Regions from separate parts of the Rhodoferax sp. P1_F3 genome, predicted to be linked through region 1. Evidence: predicted binding sites of a transcription regulator. Region 1 holds the regulator's gene; the other holds the start of a gene.
What was found. The regulator HrcA, encoded in region 1, represses chaperone genes, less so after heat shock. The targets are predictions, from matches to a motif close to TTAGCACTCNNNNNNNNNGAGTGCTAA.

Region 1 (11,636 bases):
TCGCTCGGTATTGCCAAGATTGCGTCCACGGCGGCAGGCCGTATCGTTCGGTTTGCGAATCCGGCCCTGGAGCGCATGTTGGGCTATGGCACAGGCGAACTGAAGAACACCTTTGTACGCGACATTTACCAGGACAGGGAGGCTTATCTCGCCATTGCCGATTTGGCCTACGGCCAGTTGCTGCCTTCTGGAGATACCTATCGCGGCGAACAGACTTATAGGCGCAAGGATGGCAGCACTATTCTGGTCGCATTGGTGGGTTGCGCCCTGGACAGGCACGATTTGTCCAAGGGCGCTATATGGCTGATAGAAGACATCACCGAGCGACGCGCCGCCGAGGCTGAATTGCACAAAGCAAAGAGTGTGGCAGAGGCTGCCAATCGCGCAAAGTCAGAATTTCTAGCGGTCGCGAGTCACGAGATTCGTACGCCCATGAATGGGGTACTGGGCTTGACGCATCTGGCTCTGCGCAAGGTGGTCCATGACGAGCAGCGCGACTATCTGCTCAAGATTCAGTCCTCAGCCAACATTCTTCTGGGTGTGCTCAACGACATGCTGGACCTCTCCAAGATCGAGGCCGGCAAACTAGCTATTGAGCGAGTGGATTTTCAACTTGCAGGGGTGCTCGACAATGTGGCCAATGTTGTAGCCCTGCGCGCCTCAGAAAAACATGTACTTCTTCGCATGGAGATCGCTTCCGATGTTCCCACTCATTTGATCGGTGATCCCCTGCGCCTTGGGCAAGTGTTTCTTAACTTGGTTAACAACGCTATTACATTTACCGAACATGGTGAAGTGGCAGTCTCTATTCAAGTTGCCGACCGTCAACAACAGAGTATTGATTTGCTGTGCTCAGTGCAGGACACAGGAATCGGTTTGAGTCCCGAACATTTGAACCGCTTGTTTCAGCCTTTTACCCAGGCGGACACCTCAACTGCCCGCCGGTACGGCGGGACAGGTCTGGGGCTTGCCATCAGCCAGCGATTGGTCCATTTGATGGGGTCTGCCATCCAGGTCGAAAGCACGTTCGGTATGGGAAGTATTTTCCGCTTTACCATCCGTCTGGCACTGCCCGAAGCTGCACACGCGAAATCACCAGACAATGGGATCACACCCACTGATACGCGTGGATCACTTGCTGGCTCTCGCGTACTGCTGGCGGACGACAATGCCATCAATCGGCAGGTTCTCGTCGGATTGCTGGATGTGCTGGGAATCATGGCCGACGTCACCGAAGATGGCCAACAGGCCGTCACCAGCTTCATGGCCAACCCCGGGCGTTATAGCGCCGTATTGTTGGACCTTCAGATGCCTGTCATGGACGGACTGGAGGCAAGCAGGCAAATTCGCGTCACGGAAGGCGGCTTTCATATACCCATCATTGCCATCACGGCAGGGGTCTTGGATGACGAGCAAAATCGCTGCCTGCAAGTCGGCATCAACGATCTGATCACCAAGCCAATTGATCCCACCATCTTTCGAAATACGCTGGAACACTGGATAAAACCACATTTCTCTTCTTTGGATCGCATGCCAACCATGCTGCGGCATGACGAGTCCCGGAACGGGCAGTACCAAGATGATTTGCCCGAGCAGCTACCGCCATTCCATGTTGCGTCGGCGCTGCTCCGCATCAATGGCAACAGAGGGTTGCTGCGAAAACTGATCATCAATTTCGACCGCACATTCGCACATGCTGCATCCGACTTGCGGGAGTTTGTCAACACTGGAAGATTTGAGGCAGCAGCCCGGTATATTCACACGCTCAAAGCGATGGCGGGCACGCTCGAATCCACAACCATCTACACCACTGTATGCACGCTTGAAGCTGCGATTCAAAGCCGCCAGCTCGATACCGCGGCCGAATGGCTCTGCGCCTTGGAGACGCTATTGGCCCAAGCCTCGGCAACTGCCGCATCGCTCATGGGTCCCCGCATTGCAACCGTGGCGAGCAGCAAGTCCACACCGCATATCGACTATGGGGCCACTTCTACAGCGGCGCTTACGTTGCGCGATTCCATAGCTTCTCACAGCCTCACTTCCCGCAAACTCACACAGGACCTTATCAAATTGCTGGTTGGCACGGAATGGGCTCCCATGCTGGAGCTGGTTCTTGAGAATCTGGAGCGCCTCGATTTTCGAGCTGCCCAGCAATGCTTGGTCCAACTGGTTGACCACCTGACTGCTACCGCTCGTACGCAGCTGATCGCTATTACCCCCAAATTGTGATCAAAACAAGAATTGATACATTTTGTAATTAAATTTTATAGCTCTCGTTAGGTAAAACGCACCAATTGAATGAGAATTCCGCATCGCAGATTTGGCCCTCCGGGGCTGATGCACGGAGTCCCGTGTACAGCGCGTTGTTGACACATAAAAAGCCCAGCATGTTGGAATCGTCTGAAAGTGCAATGAATGGAACTGCGCAATTCCTGGGCGCAGCACCTGCGGACAGCCATCAGTTGAAAATTCTTGTCATTGATGACGATGCCGCCAGCATCGAAGTCATGTTTGAAGTGTTGGGCCACGAATATGAAATCCTTTGCGCAACTCACGGCGCAAAAGGCATAGAGCTCGCGATCCATGCAACGCCTGACGTCATACTGCTTGACATCCAAATGGATGATCTTGACGGTTACGAAGTCTGTGCCCGATTGAAGGCGGATCCTCGCACCGCGCATATTCCCATTATTTTCATTACTGGATTGAATTCCAGCGCCCAGGAAGTGATGGGGCTGGAAGCTGGTGCGGTCGACTTTGTGACCAAACCCATTGATGCACCGGTTGTGCGGGCACGGGTACGCACACAGATGAGAATTCGCCGAAAACAGGGGGATTCGCTGCCGTACGAGAAGGTTGCCGTAGGCACAGAAGCGCAAAGGGTTTTCGGGGGGTCGGAAATCGCATCTCCCGAATCTACTAAAAGCATTGAAAACAGCGCATTGACTGCCGAATTGACGTCACGGCAAAAAGAAGTTCTGTTATGGATGTGTGAAGGCAAGACCAATTGGGAAATCAGCAGGATTCTTGGAACGACCCAAGATACCGTGAAATACCACGCAGGACAAATATTCCTGAGACTCAACGTCTTTAGCCGAGCCCAAGCAGTTGCCAAAGTCCTCAGTTGAGGCCCCTACCCTGCTAGTTTTTAGAGCAGGGTAGGGCCTACTGGAGTGGGGCAGATTGCTGATGGTATTCAAAAGTGCTGAAAAACGTGAGCGATATTGTCACGCTCCCGTCACGTTCTTAAACGGTAAGTGGCTTAGCTACAAAGCTAAGTCCTTGAATTGAATGGTAGGCCGTGACAGACTTGAACTGTCGACCAAAGGATTATGAGTCCTCTGCTCTAACCAACTGAGCTAACGGCCCCACCGAACCGCGGATTGTACCGGGCCGCGCAGGTCTATTTGTGGTGGCTGAGCGCGTTGCTGACTAGCTTGGAAGTGATATCCACGATCTGGATCATGCGGTCGTAGGCCATGCGGGTGGGGCCGATGACGCCCAGCGTGCCTACCACCTTGCCATCCACCTCATACGGGCTGCTGACGATGGACAGGTCTTCAAACGGCACTACCTGGCTCTCGCCACCAATGAAGATGCGCACGCCTTCGGCCTGGCCGGTCACATCCAGCAGGCGCATGAGTTGCGCTTTTTGCTCAAACAGGTCAAACGCCCGGCGCAGGTGGCCCATGTCGCTGGAAAAGTCGGACACAGACAACAGGTTGCGTTCACCCGAAATCACCACCTCGTCCTGCGATTCGTTGATGGCCTCGGAGCTGGCGTGCACGGCGGCCTGCATCAGCGTGGCAATCTCGCCGCGCAGGCTGTCCACCTCGTTTTGCAGGCGCTTGCGCACCTCTTCGATCTCCAGCCCGGCGTAGTGGGTGTTCAAGAAATTGGCGCCCTCCACCAGCTGGCTTTGGGCGTAGTCCACCTCGGTGTAGATGACGCGGTTTTGCACGTCGCCATCGGGCGAGACGATGATGACCAGCAGGCGCTTTTCGGACAGGCGCAAAAACTCGATGTGCCGAAACGCCGAGGTGCGGCGCGGTGAGATGACCACGCCCACAAACTGCGACAGGTTGGACAGCAGGTTGGCCGCGTTGGAGAGCACGCGCTGCGGCTGGTCGGGCGCCAGGCTGTGCGCCTGGAACTGGCCGGGTTGCACGGTGAGCATGGTGTCCACAAACAGGCGGTAGCCGCGCGCGGTAGGAATGCGCCCGGCGGAGGTGTGGGGGCTGACGATGAGGCCCAGCTCTTCCAGGTCCGACATGACGTTGCGGATGGTGGCGGGCGAGAGTTCCAGGCCCGAGGCCTTGGACAAGGTGCGGCTGCCCACGGGCTGTCCATCGGCGATGTAGCGCTCTACCAGCGCTTTCAACAACAACTTGGAACGATCATCGAGCATCGGTCCATTCTAGTGATCTATTTAGTGTCTAATTTGCGGATGTTGTCCAAATTCCGACAGGTCGCGCTCATTGGCAAGTACCAATCCACGGGGGGCCGCGCGGTCGGCGCCTCATCGCGCGAGTCGCTGGACGAGATCGCCCATTTCCTGATGGACCAGGGCTGCGAGATCGTCATCGAGGCCAACACCGCCGCCAACACCGAGCTGACCGGCTACACCACCATGGACGTGGCTGGCATTGGCATCAGCTGTGACCTGGCGCTGGTGGTGGGCGGAGACGGCACCATGCTGGGCATAGGCCGCCAGTTGGCGCAGTACAAGGTGCCGCTGATCGGCATCAACCAGGGGCGGCTGGGCTTCATCACCGACATCCGCTTCGAGCAGTACAAAACCACCCTCTTGCCCATGCTGGCCGGCCACTACGAGCTGGACGACCGCAGCCTGATGCACGCCCGCGTGATGCGCGACGGGCACTGCGTGTTCTCGGCGCTGGCCATGAACGACGTGGTGGTGAACCGCGGCGCCACCTCCGGCATGGTGGAACTGCGCGTGGAGGTGGATGGCAACTTTGTATCCAACCAGCGGGCGGACGGCCTGATCATCGCCACGCCCACGGGCTCCACGGCCTATTCCATGTCGGCCGGCGGACCGTTGCTCCACCCCGCCATCCCCGGCTGGGTCATGGTGCCGATTGCCCCCCATACATTGTCAAATAGGCCGATAGTCCTCTCCAACACTGCGCGGATAGCTATCGAAATCGTAGCAGGGCGGGACGCCAGTGCCAACTTTGACATGCAGAGCCTGGCCAGCCTGATGCACGGCGACCGCATTGAAGTGACGCTGTCGGAGCACCGGGTGCGCTTCTTGCACCCCAAGGGCTGGACCTACTTTGACACCCTGCGCCAGAAAATGCATTGGAATGAAGGAGTGGCCTGAACCATGGCCTTGAAGCGAATCGTCCTGCGTGACTTTGTGATCGTCAGCGAACTGGAGCTGGACCTGGAGTCCGGCTTTTCAGTGCTGACCGGCGAGACCGGCGCGGGCAAGTCCATCCTCATCGACGCGCTGCAGCTGGTGACCGGCGCGCGCGCCGACACTGGCGTGATCCGCGAGGGCGCTGCCCGCACTGATGTGTCGGCCGAATTCGACACCGCCCCCGGTGTGCAGGCCATCCTAAATGAGGCCGGCTTTGAAGGCGGCGACACCCTGCTGCTGCGCCGCACGGTGGACACGCAAGGCAAAAGCCGCGCATGGGTGAACGGCAGTCCGGCGACAGCCCAGCAACTGCGCGCCATTGGCGAACAGCTGCTGGACATCCACGGCCAACACGCCTGGCAAAGCCTGACCCGCCCCGAGGCCGTGCGTGGCCTGCTAGACGCCTATGCCAAGGTGAACACCGCCACGCTGACCCAGCTGTGGGCCGCCTGGCGCCAGACCCAAGCTGCGCTGGCCCAGGCCACCGAAGCACAAGACTCTTTGCAGCGCGAGCGAGAGCGCCTGGCCTGGCAAATTGGCGAGGTGGACAAGCTGGCGCCCCAGCCCCACGAGTGGGACGAGCTCAACACCAGCCACAGCCGCCTGTCCAACGGCCAGGCCTTGCTGGACGCGGCCGAAGGCGCCGTGAACCTGCTGGAAGACGACGAAACCAGCGCCCTGCGCCCGCTGCACGCCGCACTGCAATTGCTGCAGGCCCAGGCCCACCTGGAGGCCGAATTCAAAGACCCCATGGAGGCGCTGACCTCCAGCCTGGCGCAGGTGGAAGACGCTGTGCACACACTCCGCAGCTACGCCCGCCGCACCGAGCTGGACCCCGACCGCCTGGCCGAGCTGGACCAGCGCATGTCGCTCTGGGTGAGCCTGGCACGCCGCTACAAGCGCCCGCCCGAAGAACTGGTGGACGTGCTGGCCGCGTGGAAAACCGAGTTGGCCGCGCTGGACGCCGCCGCCGACCTGGAAGGCCTGCAAGCCGCCGAACGCAAAGCAAAAGCCGCCTACCTGGCCGAGGCCAAGAGCATTTCCAAACAGCGCACCAAGGCCGCACCGTCGCTGGCCCAAAGCATCACCCAGGCCATGCAAGGCCTGGGCATGCAGGGCGGGCAGTTTCAGGTGGCACTGGAGCCGCTGGCCCAGCCGCAGCAGAGCGGGCTGGAAGACGTGCAATTTTTGGCTGCAGGCCACGCCGGCAGCACGCCGCGCCCCGTGGGCAAGGTGGCATCCGGCGGCGAGCTGTCGCGCATGGCGCTGGCCATTGCGGTCACCACCAGCCAGCTGGGCACCGCGCAAACGCTGATTTTTGACGAGGTGGATTCCGGTGTGGGCGGCGCCGTGGCCGAGACCGTGGGCCGGCTCATGCAGCAGCTGGGCACCGACCGCCAGGTATTGGCTGTGACCCATCTGCCCCAGGTGGCCGCCTGCGCGGACCACCACCTGGTGGTCTCCAAAACCCTGCAGGGCAAGGCCACACTCAGCACCGTGGCTGCCGTGCACAGCGAACAGCGCGTGGGCGAGATTGCCCGCATGCTGGGCGGCGAAAAACTCTCCAGCACCACCCTGGCCCACGCCAAGGAAATGCTGCAAGCGGGGCCGTGATGGAGATTGTGCTGATCACCGGCATGTCCGGCTCCGGGAAATCGGTGGCGCTGAATGCGCTGGAAGACGCAGGCTTTTACTGCGTAGACAACCTGCCACCCGAGCTGCTGCTGCCGTTTGTAGAGCTGGAGCAAAAGCACCAGGCCCAGCGTGTGGCCATTGCCATGGATGTGCGCAGCGCTACATCCCTGCCCCTGGTGCCGCAGCAGCTGCAGGGCCTGCGCCAGCTGGGCGTGGAGGTGAAGTCGCTGTTTCTGGACGCCACCACCGACACACTGGTGCGCCGCTATTCCGAGACACGGCGCAAGCACCCACTCTCCAAGGTGGAAGCGGCCGGGGACGAGCGCCGCGCGCTGGTCGATGCGATCGAGCTGGAGCGCGAGCTGCTGGCCGACCTGCGAGAGCAGGCCCATGTGATTGACTCCAGCATCATCCGCCCGTCTCAGTTGCAGGGCTATGTCAAAGAACTGATCGCCTCACCCGGCGGGCAACTCACGCTGGTGTTTGAGTCGTTTGCCTTCAAGCGCGGTGTGCCGACGGATGCAGACTACATGTTCGACGTGCGCATGCTGCCCAACCCGCACTACGACCCCGAGCTGAAGCACCTGACCGGGCGCGACCAGCCGGTGATCGACTTCCTGAAAGCACAGGCCGATGTGGACCTGATGCTGAACCACATCAGCCAGTTTCTGGAAAGCTGGCTGGACGCCCTGGTGCGCGACCACCGCAGCTACGTGACCGTGGCCATAGGCTGCACGGGCGGGCAGCACCGGTCTGTGTACCTGGTGGAGCAGCTGGCCAAACGCTTTGGCAGCAGCTGGAGCACGCTCAAGCGGCACCGCGAGATGGACGCGCTTTAAGCACGTCTAGGCAGGTCTCTCCAGCAGCTTGCGCACCGGCGCAGGCAAGCCCGCTGCAGCCCATTCGGCTCGCAAAAACCAGGCGCCCACTCCTAAATCCATAGCTGCTTGCGCAATGTCCACGCGGGCTGCGTGCATAAAAAGATCTTTGTGCGTGAGCACGTGGGTGAAAACCGGCAGCATCTGCAGGCCTTGGGCCGTCTGCGCTGGCAGGGCCGCACGCAAGGCGTCTTCGCTGTCAAACAGGGGGAAACACTGCAGGCCTGCCCACACACCAGGCGTAGGCCGCTTGGCCAGCCACACCGCACCATCGGCACGCTGCGCCCACAGCAGCCACAAGCTTTGGCTGCTGCGCTTGAGCTTGCGGGTGCGCACCGGGTAGCGCTCGGCGTCGCCCTGTTTCGCGGCCACGCAGTGGCTCAGCACGGGGCAGAGCAGGCAGTTGGGCTTCTTCGGACTGCACACGGTAGCGCCCAAATCCATCATGCCTTGGGTGTAGCGCGGCATGTCGGTCGCAGCCTGCTTTGCAGCGGGCAACAGGTCGGTGGCGGCATCCCACAGTTTCTTTTCGTTGGCGGCAGATGCCAGGTCGGCGTCAAAGCCCAGCACGCGGGTCACCACACGCTTCACGTTCGCATCCAGAATCGCCACGCGCTCCCCAAAGCACAGCGAGGCAATGGCCGCAGCGGTCGATCGGCCTATGCCGGGCAAGGTCGTCAGCGTGGCCGCGTCGCGCGGGAACTGGCCGCCGTGCAACTCCACCACCAGCTGCGCGCAGCGGTGCAGATTGCGCGCGCGGCTGTAGTAGCCCAGCCCGCTCCATAGGCCCATGACCTCGTCGCTGCTGGCAGCGGCCAGGTCGGCCACCGTGGGGCAGCGCTCCAGAAATTTGGCGAAGTAGCCGACGACCGTGACCACCTGCGTTTGCTGCAGCATGATCTCGGACAGCCACACGCGGTAGGGGTCTTGGGTGTTTTGCCAAGGCAGCGTGTTGCGGCCGTGTTGACGCTGCCACGCCACCACCTGCGTGGCAAAGTTGCTGGCGGCCACGCTCAGGCGATGGCGACGTCTGCAGCGGCGGCCACTGCCAACAGCTTGGCAGCGTCTTGAGCAGCAATCAGGTAGGCGGTCAGTTCGGAAAGCTTGGCGTCCAGCTGGTCCAGCGCGGTTTCCTGTTGCTCGATCTCGCCAATGCGGTCGTCCAGTCCACCGGCGGCCTGCGAGATGCGGTCGATCGCTTCGATGCGGCGGGCAAAGTTGCGGCGGCGTTCGCGCAGCTGCGCGTCCAGCTGGGCCGCGGCAGACTTGCTCCACAGCTCCACATCCGCGAGCGCGTTTTCATGCACCGAACGCAGGCGGGTGGACAGCGCGCGCACCAGCCGGTCCGAGAACTCGGGCTGGGCCAGCTTGAAGGCATTGCCCACGCCCAGGTACTGCAGGTGGTTGCGCTCAATGGTGTCCAGTTCGGCCATGAAGCGGCCCATGTCGGGCTCAGCCGGCGCCTGCAGCGAGAAGCCATATTCGCCGTTGAGCAGCTTGAAGCTGGCCACCAGCATGGACTGGATTTCGGCACACAGGGTCTGCACTTTTTGCAGGTTGCCGCGCAGGCGGTCAAAGGTGTCGCCATAGGCGCGCTTCACACCCAACTTCAGGCCCTTTTGCATCAGCGTCTCTGTCAGCTGCGCCATTTCCTTCTTCAGCGCGCCCGAACCCAGAATGCCAAACACCTCGCGCAGCAGGCGCAGATGCACCGATCGCACGGCGTGGATCTTGGCACCGCCCTGGTCAAACTCGGCCTGCTCTTGCGAGATGCGGTTGCGCATGTGCTTGATGACGGTGGCGTTCTTGCCCTGTAAACCCTTGAGTTCCATCATCTGCTCGGTCAAATCGCGCTTGCGGATGTTAATGACGCGGCCGGTCTCCAGGCGCAGACCCGTGATGCCATCGGCCATGGCCGATCCCAAAATCTTCTGGCGCTTGCCCATCATGCCGCGGCCCAGCACGTCTTCCAGCACGGGCAGGCAGCTGCGCCTGAGCAGCTCGTCGTCTTCGGTCACCTTGGCCACCAGGCCCTTTTGGGCGGAGACGGCAATCACCTTGTCTTTGGGCAGGCCCAAAATCTCGGCGGTGCTGGCCTTCTGGCGATCGATCTGGGCCTGGATTTGCGCGGGCGTGCTCAGCGCGTCCCACAGCGTGTCAATCTTGTTCAGCACCACCAGGCGCGCGTCGGGGTCGGTGGACTCGGTAATCAGGTGCTCGCGCCAGATGGCCAGATCAGACTTGGTGACGCCCGTGTCGGCGCCCAGCATGAACACCACGGCATGCGCCTGCGGAATCAGGCTCACGGTGAGCTCGGGTTCGGCACCGATGGCGTTGAGGCCAGGCGTGTCCAGAATCACCAAGCCTTGCTTGAGCAGCGGGTGGGCGATGTTGATGAGGGCGTGGCGCCACTTGGGCACTTCCACCATGCCCTGGGCATCGACCATGGGGTTGTCTTCGGGCGCCTGGTTGTGCCAGAAACCCAGAGCGCGGGCTTCATCCTGCGTGACCTTGCGGGTCTCCGCCACTTTTTCCAGGGCCTTGGCCAGTTGTTGGGGGTTATTCACATCGAGGTCGATGCGGGTCCACTTCTCGGGCGCCATGCGCCATTCCATCAGCGCTTGCGGCTGCAGGCGGGTCTCGATCGGCAGCAGGCGCAGGCAGGGCGGCACATCGGCGTCATAGCCCATCTCGGTGGGGCACATGGTGGTGCGACCCGCGCTGGCCGGCATGATGCGCCGACCATACCCTGCGAAAAACAAGGCGTTGATCATCTCGGACTTGCCGCGCGAGAACTCGGCCACGAAGGCGACCATCACCTTGTCGGAGCGCACCTGGGCTTCCAGACGGCGAAGGCGCTCTTCGACCGCGGCGTCCAGCAGCTCGTGGTCTTTCATCCACTCGGCCAGCAGTTTCAGCCGCAATGCGAACTCGCGCCGCCACGTGCCGTGCTGGTCAAACTGATCGTTAAATGAAGTAGCCAAGAGCAAGAGTCCCCCGTGAAGGGTTCAATATAGCATCGCCAGCGGCCGCGCCCCTCAGGGTTTTTGGCAAGTCGGGCAGAAAAACGTGGAGCGCTGGCCCTGGCGGATCGACTTGATGGGCGTGGCGCAGACCCTGCAGAGCTGGCCCTCGCGGCCGTAGACCGTGGCTTCCAATTGGAAGTAACCGCTCTCGCCTTTGGCATTGGAGAAATCGCGCAGCGTGCTGCCACCCTTGGCCACGGCACGCGCCAACACATCCTGTATGGCGGCGTGCAGCTTTTTCAGCCGCGGCTTGCTCACCTTGTTGGACGCCGTGGTGGGCCGGATTTGGGCCAAAAACAGCGCCTCAGACGCATAGATATTGCCCACGCCCACCACCACCTCACCGGCCAGCAGCACCTGCTTGATGGGTGCCTTGCGCTGCGCCATGCCCTGCTGAAACGCGAGCAGGTCAAAGCCCCCGTTCAACGGCTCCATGCCCAGGTGGCCCAGCAATTTTTGTGCGACCGGGTCGGTCTCGCCGGCGGCAAACACCACAGCGCCAAAGCGGCGCGGATCGTTCAGGCGCAAGGTGCCGCGGGTGGTGACCAGGTCAAAGTGGTCGTGCACGCCGGGCGGCGGCATACGCCCGCCAAAGGCCACGCTGCCCGACATGCCCAGGTGCACCAGCAACAGGCCGGCGTCAAGATCCAGAAGTAAATATTTGCCGCGGCGGCGCACCTGCAATACACGCTGGCCCACCAGGTGATCGGGGTC
Region 2 (11,636 bases), on a different contig from region 1:
CGGTGCCGCCTGCGATGACGCCTGCGCCCAGCGCCTGTACCTGCAGCGGCAGCTGCGCGAAACCCTGGGGAAGGAAAAAGACCGCGTGGACTGGGTCTGGCTGATCAACGACACGGCCCAAGTGCCCGAAGCCTTGCGGCCCGCCCTGCAAGGAGCCACCGTGGTGCGCCTGCCAGCCGACGCGCTGGCCCAATGGCTACCCCCGCAAGACGGCGCCCAACTGCAGGAGCACCTGTATTTGGTGGACCCGATCGGCAACCTGATGATGCGCTTCCCGCCCAACCTGACGCCGGAAACTGCCCCCCAGGCCAAGCGCGACATGGACCGCCTGCTGCGCGCCGCCGCGTCGTGGGACAAAGCTGGCCGTTGAACGCCCACTGACGCCGCATGCAAGCTTCTTTGTACGACCTTTCACCCCTGCTGCGTGTGCTGCTGGTGGGGGCCTTGCTGGCCTCGGGCCCGCTGCTGTGGGTGCTGCTGCGCCACGGCCGCAGCAGCCCGGTCGGGCGCTTTCAGGCGCTCACCATCATCACGCTGTTTCTTACGGTCGACCTGGTGCTGTTTGGCGCGTTCACCCGCTTGACCGACAGCGGCCTGGGCTGCCCGGACTGGCCGGGCTGCTACGGTAGCGCCAGCCCGCTGGGTGCGCATGCCGACATTGCCAGCGCCCAGCAAGCCATGCCTACGGGCCCGGTGACGCACAGCAAGGCCTGGATAGAGATGGTGCACCGCTACCTGGCCACGGGTGTGGGTGGCTTGATTCTGGTGCTGGCGCTGGCCGCGTGGCTGGGCCGCAAACGCCCCGCGTGGTCCACGCCCGCCCCCTGGCTGCCCACGCTTACGCTGGTGTGGGTGTGTGTGCAGGGTGCGTTTGGCGCGCTGACCGTGACCATGAAGTTGTTCCCCGCCATCGTGAGCCTGCACCTGCTGGGTGCCTATGTGCTGCTGGCCTTGCTGACCTTGCAGGTGGCGCGCGGCAGTGCTGCCGTGCCGGGGCGGGTGCCACCCTGGGTCGCGCCAACTGCCGGGGTGGCGCTGGCCATGCTGGTGCTGCAGGCCGCGTCGGGCGCCTGGGTCAGTACCAACTACGCGGTGCTGGCCTGCACCGAATTTCCCCAATGCCAGAACAGCTGGTGGCCACATATGGACTTTGCGGGCGGTTTTTCGCTGTGGCGCCCGCTGGGCCTGTCGCCAGACGGGGAGCCCATCAGCTTTCAGGCGCTGACCGCCATCCACTGGGCACATCGCCTGCTGGCCGGGGCCACGGTGCTGGTGCTGGGTGGTTTTGCGTGGCGGCTGCGCGGCGTAGCGGCGTTGCAGCGTCCGGCGCGCTGGCTGGGTGGCTTGCTGCTGTTGCAACTGGCCACGGGTTTGAGCAATGTGGTGCTGGGGTGGCCGCTGTTGGCCGCCGTGATGCACACCGGGGGCGCCGGCGCCCTGCTGGTTACGCTGGTGTGGATTCGCACTCGGGCGGCCGCGGCCCCTTCAACTGGAATTTCTGAATGACTGTGAATGTTTCTCCTGCCCCTCCCTCGGTGCTGCGCCAGTTCCATGCGCTGACCAAACCCCGGGTGATCCAGCTCATCGTGTTTTGCGCACTGATTGGCATGGTGCTGGCTGTGCCAGGTGTGCCCACCTTTCCGCAGATCGGCTTGGCAGCCGTGGCCTGCCTGGGCATCTACCTGGTGGCCGGTGCGGCCGCGGCCTTCAACTGCATTGTGGAAAAAGGCATCGACGCGAAGATGAAGCGCACCGCCTGGCGGCCCACGGCGCGCGGTGAGCTGAGCGACACGCAGACCCTGATCTTCTCGGCCGCGCTGTGCATTGCGGGCTCGGCGCTGCTGTACGTCTGGGTCAACCCGCTGACCATGTGGCTGACCTTTGCCACCTTTGTGGGCTACGCCGTCATCTACACGGTGATCCTCAAGCCGCTGACACCGCAAAACATTGTCATCGGTGGTGCCTCGGGCGCCATGCCACCCGTGTTGGGCTGGGCCGCGATGACGGGCGATGTGGGCCCCGAGGCACTGATCCTCTTCCTCATCATCTTTCTGTGGACGCCGCCGCACTTCTGGGCGCTGGCCTTGTACCGCGTGGAGGACTACCGCAAGTCCGGCCTGCCCATGCTGCCCGTGACCCATGGCAGCGAGTTCACCCGCCTGCAAATCCTGCTCTACACCTTCATGCTGCTGGCGGCCTGCTTGCTGCCGTTTGTGTACGGCATGAGCTCGTGGCTGTACTTGGCGGTGGCCGTGGTGCTGAGCCTGGGTTTCTGCTGGTACGCGCTGCGCCTGCTGCGCAACTACTCCGACGAACTGTCGCGCGCCACCTTCCGCTTCTCCCTGATCCATCTCAGCGTGCTGTTTGCGGCGCTGCTGCTGGACCATTACCTCTTGTGAGCCTGTGATGAACAAACGAAATGCTATTAAATTCATAGCTGGTGGCGCAATGATTGCGGGGGCTGCAGGCATTTTTTCTGCCTGTTCGGAGCAAAAGCCTTCGTTCGCGTCTATTGACGTGACCGGCGCCACCTACGCGCAGGACTTTGCGCTGACCGACCACAACGGCCAGCTGCGCCACCTGGCGGACTTCAAGGGCAAGGTGGTGGTCATGTTCTTTGGCTATACGCAATGCCCCGACGTCTGCCCCACCTACATGGCCGAGCTGGCCGAAGTGAAGCAACTACTGGGCAAAGATGGCGACCGTCTGCAGGGCCTATTCGTCACGGTGGACCCGGCGCGTGACACGCCTGAGGTGCTCAAGGGCTATATGGGCAACTTCGACCCAACCTTTTTGGCGCTGACCACCACGCCCGACAAGCTGGCCGAGCTGGCCAAGGACTACAAGGTCTACTACAAGAAGGTAGACGGCAAGACCCCCACCAGCTACACCATGGACCACTCCGCGGGTAGCTATGTGTATGACACGCAGGGCCGTCTGCGCTTATTCACACGCTATGGCAGCGGCGCCAAGGTGCTGGCGGCAGATATTGCCCAGCTCTTCAAGCAAACCTCCTAAGCGCAACGGCTGCTTGTAGGACTAGACCGACCCCAGCAAGCGGCCAACGCTGATATCCGTAGTAACCCGAATTCGGGACCATAGGGCCATCCATCCTTACAGGGAGAGCCCATGAACACCGCATACCGTTATTTCGGCGATATCAAGCAAAACCAGTTGCTCGCCGCCTTGCCCCAAGCTGATGCAGACCGTTGGCGCGGTCAGCTGGAGCCGGTGGAGCTGACGCGCAGCCAGGTGCTTTGTGCCGCTGGCAGCGTGCCGGAGTACGTGTACTTCCCCATCACCGGCATTGCGTCTTTGGTGTACCTCACGCAAGAGGGGGCCTCCGCCGAAGTGGCCGTTGTCGGCAATGACGGCATGGTCGGTGTTTCGCTGTTGCTGGGTGGCGGATCCGCACCCAGTGAAGCGGTTGTGCAGAGCCCGGGTCTGGCCCTCCGACTCAGTGCTTCCTTCCTAAGAAGCGAGATGGACCGTTCTGGCGCCATCGCCAAGGTCATGCTGCGTTACGCCCAAGCCGTGCTGGGGCAGGTGGCCCAAACCGCGGTGTGCAACCGCTACCACTCCATCGAGCAGCAACTGTGCCGGCGTCTGTTGCTGGGCTTGGACCGTTCGTATTCAGATGAAATAGAAATGACCCACGAGCTGGCTGCCAATCTGCTGGGGGTGCGCCGCGAGGGCATCACCATCGCCGCGCACAAGCTGCAAGAGGCCGGGCTGATCCGCTACCACCGCGGCCACATCGTGGTGCTGGACCGCCCGCGCCTGGAAAAACAGACTTGCGAGTGCTACGCGGTCGCCAAGAAAGAATACCGCCGCCTCTTGCCCATGGCCTTGGCGGCATAAAACGGCAGGGGCATACCCACGCTGCCGTGCCATTAGTCGATAGTGATTTTCTGGCTGGTGATGATGCCGCCCAGCAAGGCCGTGTCGGCCTTCACCCGGTTGTTCAGGCCTTCGGCCGATGTGCCCAGTACAGTCCAGCCCTGCTGAAACAGCTTTTGCCGCATCTCGGGTGAGCGGGCAATCTCGCTGAACAGGCTGGCCAGTCGCACGGCCTCGCGCTTGGGCAGGTGATTAGGCGCTGCCACCGCGTTCCAGATCTCCAGATTGAAGTCTTTCACCCCCGCCTCTGACAGGCTGGGAATCTCGGGCGCCAACGGGCTGCGCACACTGGCGGTCACACCAATGGCCTTGAGCTTGCCGGCCTTGATTTGCGCATTGGCCAACGCCGGTGGCAGCAGGCTGAGCTGCAGGTCGCCTGCGATCAGGGCTGTAGCCACCTGCGGGTAGCCAGCGTATGGCACGTGTAGGGGGGCCATTTTCGCTTTGGCCTTCAGCAACTCCATGCCCAGGTGGCCCACGGTGCCTACACCGGGCGTGCCGTAGTTCCACTTGTCGCCCGACTTGCGCGCGGCGGCCAGAAACTCTGCGGCGTTGCTGCCCGGTGCATTCAAGGGCGCCACCAGCACCAGGGGCGAGACACCAATCAGACTGATAGGTTGCAGGTCCTTGAGCGGGTCGTACGGCAGCTTGGGGTTCAGCAGCTTGGCAATCGTCATGTTGCCGTTGATCATCAGCCCGATGGTGTGGTCGTCCGTGGCCTTGGCCACGTAGTCGGCGGCGATGTTGCCAGCGGCCCCCACCTTGTTTTCCACAATCACCGGCTGGCCCAGTGCCTTGGACAGCGGGTCGGCAAAGGCACGTGCCGTCAGGTCGGGCGAGGAGCCGCCGGGAAAACCCACGATGATGCGCAGCGGCCGATTCGGCCATGGAGCGTCGGGTTCAGTGTTATTTTGGGCTATAGCCCCCGTGGATAGTGCGCAGGCAGCTACTAAAAGTGTAGCAATCTTGGCGGCGTTGCGTCGCATGAAAAAAGTCTCCAGTCGGAAAAATGCCCCCTGTGGCCGAAGCCGGCAGGGGGCATTGTCTACCAAGCGCGTGACACGGGGTGCCACGGCGTTGTGTTCAGGCGTATTCAGCCAGGGCAGTTTTCATTTTCTTCATGGCGGCCACCTCGATCTGGCGGATGCGCTCGGCGCTCACGCCGTATTCGGCAGCCAGGTCATGCAGTGTCATGCCACCAGAATTGTCGTCATTCACCTTGAGCCAGCGCTCTTCCACAATGCGGCGGCTGCGCTCGTCCAGGCTGTTCAGCGCGGTGGCAATGCCGTCGGTGGCCAGTACGTCACGCTGGCGTGCCTCAATCATGGCCACGGGCTCATGGTTGGTGTCAGTCAGGTAAGCAATCGGGCCAAACGCGTCTTCACCGTCGTCGGAAGGGCTGGGGTCCAGCAGCACATCACCGCCCGACAGCCGGGTTTCCATCTCGATGACTTCTTCGGGCTTGACGTTGAGCTCACGCGCCATGGCGTTGATTTGCTCAGGATTCATCGTGTCGCGGTGCGTGCCCAGATCGGCGGCCGCATCGTCGCTCTTGAAACGCTGCTTCATGGAGCGCAGGTTGAAGAACAGCTTGCGCTGGGCCTTGGTGGTGGCCACCTTGACCATGCGCCAGTTCTTCAGAATGTATTCGTGGATTTCGGCCTTGATCCAGTGCAGCGCGTAGCTCACCAGGCGCACACCTTGGTCGGGGTCAAAGCGCTTCACCGCCTTCATCAGGCCCACATTGCCTTCCTGGATCAGGTCGCCGTGAGGCAGACCGTAGCCCAGGTATTGGCGGGATACGGAGACCACCAAACGCAAGTGAGAGAGCACTAACTTACCGGCAGCTTCAAGGTCATTGTCATTCTTGAACTTGCGGGCGAACTCCTGCTCTCCTTCCAGCGTGAGCATGGGCAGGCGGTTGGCGGCGGAAATATAAGCGTCCAGGTTCCCCAGCGGCGGTACCAGCGACCACGGATTGGCCGTGGCCAGAGCGGTTTGGGGGGTAGCAAGCAAAGCGGACATTCAGAACCTCCTTGTGTTCATGACTCAAATATTAGCACTCTGTATGAGCGAGTGCTAATTGCTTGGTTCAATGTCCTGGATAGAAAAAGGATGTTTTTTTGTAAAGTTTGGGTGTTGCAGGCGCTTGCGCCGGTTCTAGATTCCGGCCCACACCTGTCGCACCAGCAAAAGGGCAATGGCCCACATGGTCAACCCAATCAGCCCATCCAGTATTTGCCAGGCTTTGGGTCGTGCAAACCAGGGCGCTAGCCAACGCGCCCCAAACCCAAGTAGACCGAACCAGAACAGGCTGGCAACGCTGGAGCCCGCGATAAACCAAGGCCGCAACGCTGCGGACTGCTGCGCGCCAATGCTGCCGACCAGCAATACGGTGTCCAGGTACACATGGGGATTGAGCAGCGTGAACGCCGCGGCCTGTGCCATGGCGCTAGCCAGGCTCAGTACCGCCCCTGTTTCCGTTGCGCGCAACTGGTTGGCTTGCCGCGCACGTCGCAGGGCTTGCCATCCATAGGTGGCCAAAAAAAGGGCTCCTGCCAGTGCCAATGCACGAGCAACGTCCGGGCGCTCGCCCAGTGCCTGCGCCATGCCCATCACCCCGACGGTGATGAGCAGGGCATCCGCCAAGGCACAAAACAGCACGACCGCTCCCACATGTTCACGGCGCAGACCTTGCCTGAGCACAAAGGCGTTTTGGGCGCCTATGGCCACGATGAGTCCCAGGCTCAGGCCCAGGCCTTGAATAAATACAGGCAGCACGTTTGTAAAGGTGTGGGGCAGATTTGTCATGCTGCAAGCTTGCCGTCACCCTGCAATGAAGGCAAACTATCTTTTCTTTATTTAATTAAGAATTTCTAACTTATGCTCGACTATGCCTCGTTGGCGGCGCTGGCCGCCGTGGTGCGCGAAGGCAGCTTTGAACGTGCTGCCCATGCCCTGCACGTCACGCCGTCAGCGGTTTCGCAGCGCATCCGCTTGCTGGAAGAGCGCGTGGGTTGCGCGCTGGTGGTGCGTGAGCAACCTTGTCGCGCCACAGAAACGGGGCGTCGGCTGTGCCAGCATGTGGACCGCGTACGTTTGCTGGAGCACGAGTTGCAAGGTGAACTGCCCGCACTGGAGCAAGAGGGCGGAGCGCGTGTGCCTTTGCCCATTGCCGTGAACGCCGACAGCCTCGCGACCTGGTTTGCCCCCGTGTTGACCGCCTTTGCGGCCGAAGCGCCTGTGCTCATGGAGGTCGCAGTCGATGACCAGGACCACACCGCTGAATGGATGCGTACGGGCGCGGTACTGGCCGCCGTCACGGGCACTGCACGCCCGTCTTCGGGGTGCAATGTGCGGTCGTTGGGCTCTATGCGGTATCTGGCCGCTGCAAGCCCGGCTTTCGTCGAGAGGTACTTTGCCACGGGAGTGGGTGCACAAAGTTTGTCGGTGGCCCCCAGTCTCTTGTTCAACGCCAAGGATGAGTTGCAGTCGCGTTGGGTGCAACGCCTGTGTCACCAACACGTAGAGTTGCCGCGGCACACCTTGCCGTCATCCCATGCCTTCGTCGCAGCGTCCGTTGCCGGTATGGGGTGGGGCCTGCATCCCGAGGCCTTGATCCAGGAGCACCTCAAGGACGGGACGCTGGTCGAACTGGTGCCCAACCACGCCATGGATGTTCCTTTGTATTGGCAGCAGGCCCGCGCGACGTCGTCGTTGCTCGACGGATTGACGCGCAAAGTTCTGGCAGCCGCGAATATGGCGCTATTGCAGCAGGGGTGAGAGGCAAGAAAAAAGGGCGAACCCAATGGATTCGCCCTTCATCCGCGGCCTTAGGCCGCGGCAGCTAGCGCCCTGGGCGCTTCTGCATAGTGGTCAAACTGCATCGAATAGCTGGCGCGCCCCGAGGTCAGGGCACGCAAGCTGCCGATGTAGCCAAACAGGTTCTGCAGCGGCACCATCGCATGGATCACCGCCGCATTGCCCAGCTGGTCTTGCTGGCGCACCAGGGCGCGTCTGCGGTTCAGGTCACCAATGCAGTCGCCCACGTAGTCCAGTGGCGTGGTGACCTGCACCGCCATCACCGGCTCCAGCATGACGGACTCCGCATCCCTTTGCGCTTGTGCAAAGGCCGCACTGCCCGCCAGCTCAAAAGCCAGTGTGGACGAGTCGCGGTCATGGAAACTGCCGTCTTCCAGAACCACCAGCACATCCATCACCGGGTAACCCGCCAGCACGCCTGCGCGCGCCGCACGTCGAACGCCGTCTTCCACGCTGGGAATGAACTCCCGGGGGATCGCTCCACCGGTCACTTCGTTCGCAAAGCGCAGACCGTCACCCCGTGGCAACGGTTCGATGCGCAGCGCCACTTCGGCAAACTGCCCAGGCCCACCGGACTGCTTCTTGTGCACATAGCGCACGCGGGCTTCCCGGGTCACCGTTTCACGCAGGGCAACTTGCGGTTGCCCTGTATGCACCGATACGCCAAAACGGCTGCGCAGCTTCTCCAGCGTGACTTCCAGCTGCAGCTCGCCCACGCCCGAAAGCAGGGTTTGCCCAGACTCGCTGTCCTGGCTCAGACGCAGGCTGGGGTCTTCGTCCACCAAGGTGTGCAGTCCCTTGGAAAAGCTGGCCTGGTCCTCGCGGGCCAGGGGCTCCACTGCCATCGTGATGACGGGCTCGGGTGCGTGAATCTCTTCCAGCACCAGCGGCTGTTCCGGATCACACAGGGTGTGGCCCGTTTTGCTGCCTTTGAGCCCGGCCACGGCCACAATGTCGCCGGCCATGGCGTGCGTCAGCTCCTCACGCTGGTTGGCGTGCATTTGCACCACGCGCGACAGGCGCTCCTTCTGGCCAGTGCTGCTGTTGAGCAGCATGCTGCCGGCCTGCGCCTGCCCGCGGTACACACGCAGGTAACTCAGCGCCCCATGCTCGTCATGGACCACCTTGAACACCAGCGCAGCAAAGCCGTCACCGTCACCCATCGCCTGCGCGCGGTCTTCTGGCGCAGGCAGGTAGTCCACCACGGCGTCCAGCAAAGTCTCAATGCCCTTGTTCTTCAACGCAGAGCCTGCAAAGACCGGCACAAATGCCTGCTTCAGGGTACCCAGGCGGATACACGCGCGCAGCTGTGCCTCCGACACGTCCTGACCGTTCAAATAGGCGGCCAATACCGTGTCGTCTTGCTCCACCGCGGTGTCTACCAAAGCGTCGTGCGCCGCCTGCGCGGCCAACACCATGTGCTCGGGGATGGCCCCGCGCGTCAGCTCGGGCTGGCCGTGTCCATTGCGCGGCCAACGCAGCGCTTGCATGCTGACCAGGTCAATCACACCCTCAAACTCGGCCTCCTGGCCCAAGGGCAGTTGCATGACCAAGGGCTTGGCGCCCAGCCGCTCCGCCATCATCGCCACGACCCGCGCAAAGTCCGCACCGGTGCGGTCCAGCTTATTGATCAAGGCGATGCGCGGCACACCGTATTGGTCTGCCAGGCGCCAGTTGGTTTCCGTTTGCGGCTCCACGCCAGCAACGCCGTCAAACACGACAACCGCACCGTCGAGCACCCGCAAAGAGCGGTTCACTTCGATGTTGAAGTCGATGTGTCCCGGTGTGTCGATCAGGTTGATCTGGTGCGCGCGCCACGCCACCGTAGTTGCCGCACTGTTGATGGTGATGCCGCGTGCACGTTCCTGCGGGTCGTAGTCCATCGTGGTGTTGCCCAGATGGACTTCACCGGTGCGGTGGATGGCACCCGTGACGTAGAGGATCCGTTCGCTGACGGTGGTTTTGCCGGCATCCACGTGCGCAATGATGCCGATGTTGCGAAGTTGTCGCTTGTTCATAGTCGTATTCCTAAAAGACAAAAACCCTGGTCGTTGTGTGTGCGAACCAGGGTTTTCTGGGGCGATTGCCTGGCAATCTGCCCATTGAGAAAACCCCAAACTAGGGGCTCAAGTCTTGCGCTGAGGCGGGGGCACCAATGGACGAGCGCAAGCCCACCATCCACTGGTGTGAATGAATTGTGGCGATCAGCTTGTCAAAGGTACGCATAGGAAATACTCGCAAAAAACAAAAAACCCCGCACAGAAAACTGCCGGGGTTTGAGGTTCAAAGACCGGCAAGACAAATAGCCTTGCCGACAGAGCGGTAAGGCTAGGTGAGGATCAAATCTTTGATAGAGAACATGGATGAATTATACGAAGGATCGGGATTTTTTGCTTGCGGGGCCTAGCGACGCTGAATGCTTTTGTAGACTCTACCTATGGACAATGCAGACGCAAGCAAGGAAAACTGGCCACAGGTTGGCACAGGGCTATGGACCCGCTGGTGGGGCTATCTCGTGCGCTGGCTGGTGTTTGGCATTGTCGTAGGCTTGTTTCAGCCGGTGCAAGAAGACCCCTCCCAGTACTGGGAGCTCAAGGCCATTCAGGTGGTACTCGGCATCTTGTTTGGCGTGGTTGCGGCCGTGGTTTTTACAGTCTGCGAAAACAAGTTCAACACCCCGCGTGTGAAGTGGAAGACTTGGCTGTTGGTCTTGCTGACCTGGCTGGTTGTCAAAGCCGGCTTTGTGACAGCAATAGCCTTGAGCTGAACAGGGTCAAGGCCGGCGAAAACTCACCTGCTGCCTGGACCAGTATTTGGACTGCAACTGGTCCAGCCGCACCTCTCCCCCTGTGGACGGGGCGTGCACGAAGCGACCTTCGCCCACGTAGATGCCTGCATGGGTGGCACGGCCACCCTCCATAAAGATGGCCAGATCGCCGGTGCGGATGGAGTCCGCCTGCACCGCCTGCCCCCAGCTCACAAGGGCAGCGACGGAGCGTGGGGCGAGTACACCACCCCTGTGTTTGTAGACGTACGCAATGAGGCCGCTGCAGTCGAATCCTCCCGCGGGCGTGTTGCCCCCGTAGCGGTACGGCGTGCCCACCAGTCCAATGGCCATGAGCGTGACCTCATTGGCCTGCTCTCCCGTGAGTCGCGAAGCAATGGTCACGGGAGGCTTCGTCTCAACCGTTTGCTGAGGTGCCGTGGAGCATCCTGTCAGCGCACACAAAGCCAGGGAGACCGAGAGCACTCCCGGTGCCCACGGGCGTGATGGTGCAGGTGGCGTTTGTAGGGCTTTGAAAAACATGAGGGGCAGATAGTGCAGCCGGCGCTGTTAGGCCTGCAGCCTCTTCTGCACTTCGCGCTTGCCCATCTTCATGACTGCGGCAATCTTCTGCAACTGTGCGGCGCGCGGCTTGGCTGCACCAGCTTCCCATTTGTGTACCGACAGGTAGGATACGTCCAGCACAGCCGCCATCTGGGCTTGGGTGATTCCCCACTTGGCGCGCAGGGCAGCCAAGCGGCTGGCACTGAAGCGGATGCCAGGCGCTGCAGCTGACGCGTCCGCTGCCGAGGTCGTACTGTCGTTGGATCGGGATGCTTTGACCGTGGCCTTGAGTGCCGAGGCCAAGGACTTGACCTGGCGTTTCAATGCGGCGATTTCCGAACGATGGGTTGTCGTCGCTTTGCGCAAGGCCAGCAGCTCATCCTTGAGCTCTTTGCGGGCCACACGGGCGATTTCAGACTTGAGGGAATTGATCAATGAGCTCATACAGAAGATGGTAGTCCTGAAACATTATTAAACGCCATCAAAAGAAAAGGCGGCAGTGGTGATGTACCACTGCCGCCCCTCTGTTTGAAACTGACCGGTTTATTTCTTTTTATTCACCGCGGCCTTGAAGGCTGCACCGGCG

Region 2: the regulator HrcA is predicted to act here: its motif matches at 5,957-5,983, upstream of rpoH (RNA polymerase sigma factor RpoH).

The regions. Positions count from the first base shown of each region.
Region 1 is NZ_JBFUBO010000001.1:292,748-304,383, forward strand. Features, by position in the region: gene AC1DZ5_RS01450 (AAA family ATPase) at 1-2,229, shown strand, start outside; gene AC1DZ5_RS01455 (response regulator) at 2,388-3,128, shown strand; tRNA gene AC1DZ5_RS01460 (tRNA-Ile) at 3,293-3,369, opposite strand; gene hrcA (heat-inducible transcriptional repressor HrcA) at 3,404-4,408, opposite strand; gene AC1DZ5_RS01470 (NAD kinase) at 4,448-5,344, shown strand; gene recN (DNA repair protein RecN) at 5,348-6,997, shown strand; gene rapZ (RNase adapter RapZ) at 6,997-7,857, shown strand; gene mutY (A/G-specific adenine glycosylase) at 7,864-8,913, opposite strand; gene AC1DZ5_RS01490 (dynamin family protein) at 8,910-10,880, opposite strand; gene mutM (bifunctional DNA-formamidopyrimidine glycosylase/DNA-(apurinic or apyrimidinic site) lyase) at 10,935-11,636, opposite strand, start outside.
Region 2 is NZ_JBFUBO010000009.1:156,228-167,863, forward strand. Features, by position in the region: gene AC1DZ5_RS15910 (hypothetical protein) at 1-370, shown strand, start outside; gene AC1DZ5_RS15915 (COX15/CtaA family protein) at 388-1,506, shown strand; gene cyoE (heme o synthase) at 1,503-2,399, shown strand; gene AC1DZ5_RS15925 (SCO family protein) at 2,407-3,018, shown strand; gene AC1DZ5_RS15930 (Crp/Fnr family transcriptional regulator) at 3,130-3,861, shown strand; gene AC1DZ5_RS15935 (Bug family tripartite tricarboxylate transporter substrate binding protein) at 3,894-4,886, opposite strand; gene rpoH (RNA polymerase sigma factor RpoH) at 4,984-5,925, opposite strand; gene AC1DZ5_RS15945 (LysE/ArgO family amino acid transporter) at 6,061-6,711, opposite strand; gene AC1DZ5_RS15950 (LysR family transcriptional regulator ArgP) at 6,784-7,683, shown strand; gene fusA (elongation factor G) at 7,734-9,740, opposite strand; gene AC1DZ5_RS15960 (hypothetical protein) at 10,160-10,489, shown strand; gene AC1DZ5_RS15965 (C40 family peptidase) at 10,496-10,891, opposite strand; gene AC1DZ5_RS15970 (helix-turn-helix domain-containing protein) at 11,057-11,494, opposite strand; gene AC1DZ5_RS15975 (HU family DNA-binding protein) at 11,594-11,636, opposite strand, start outside.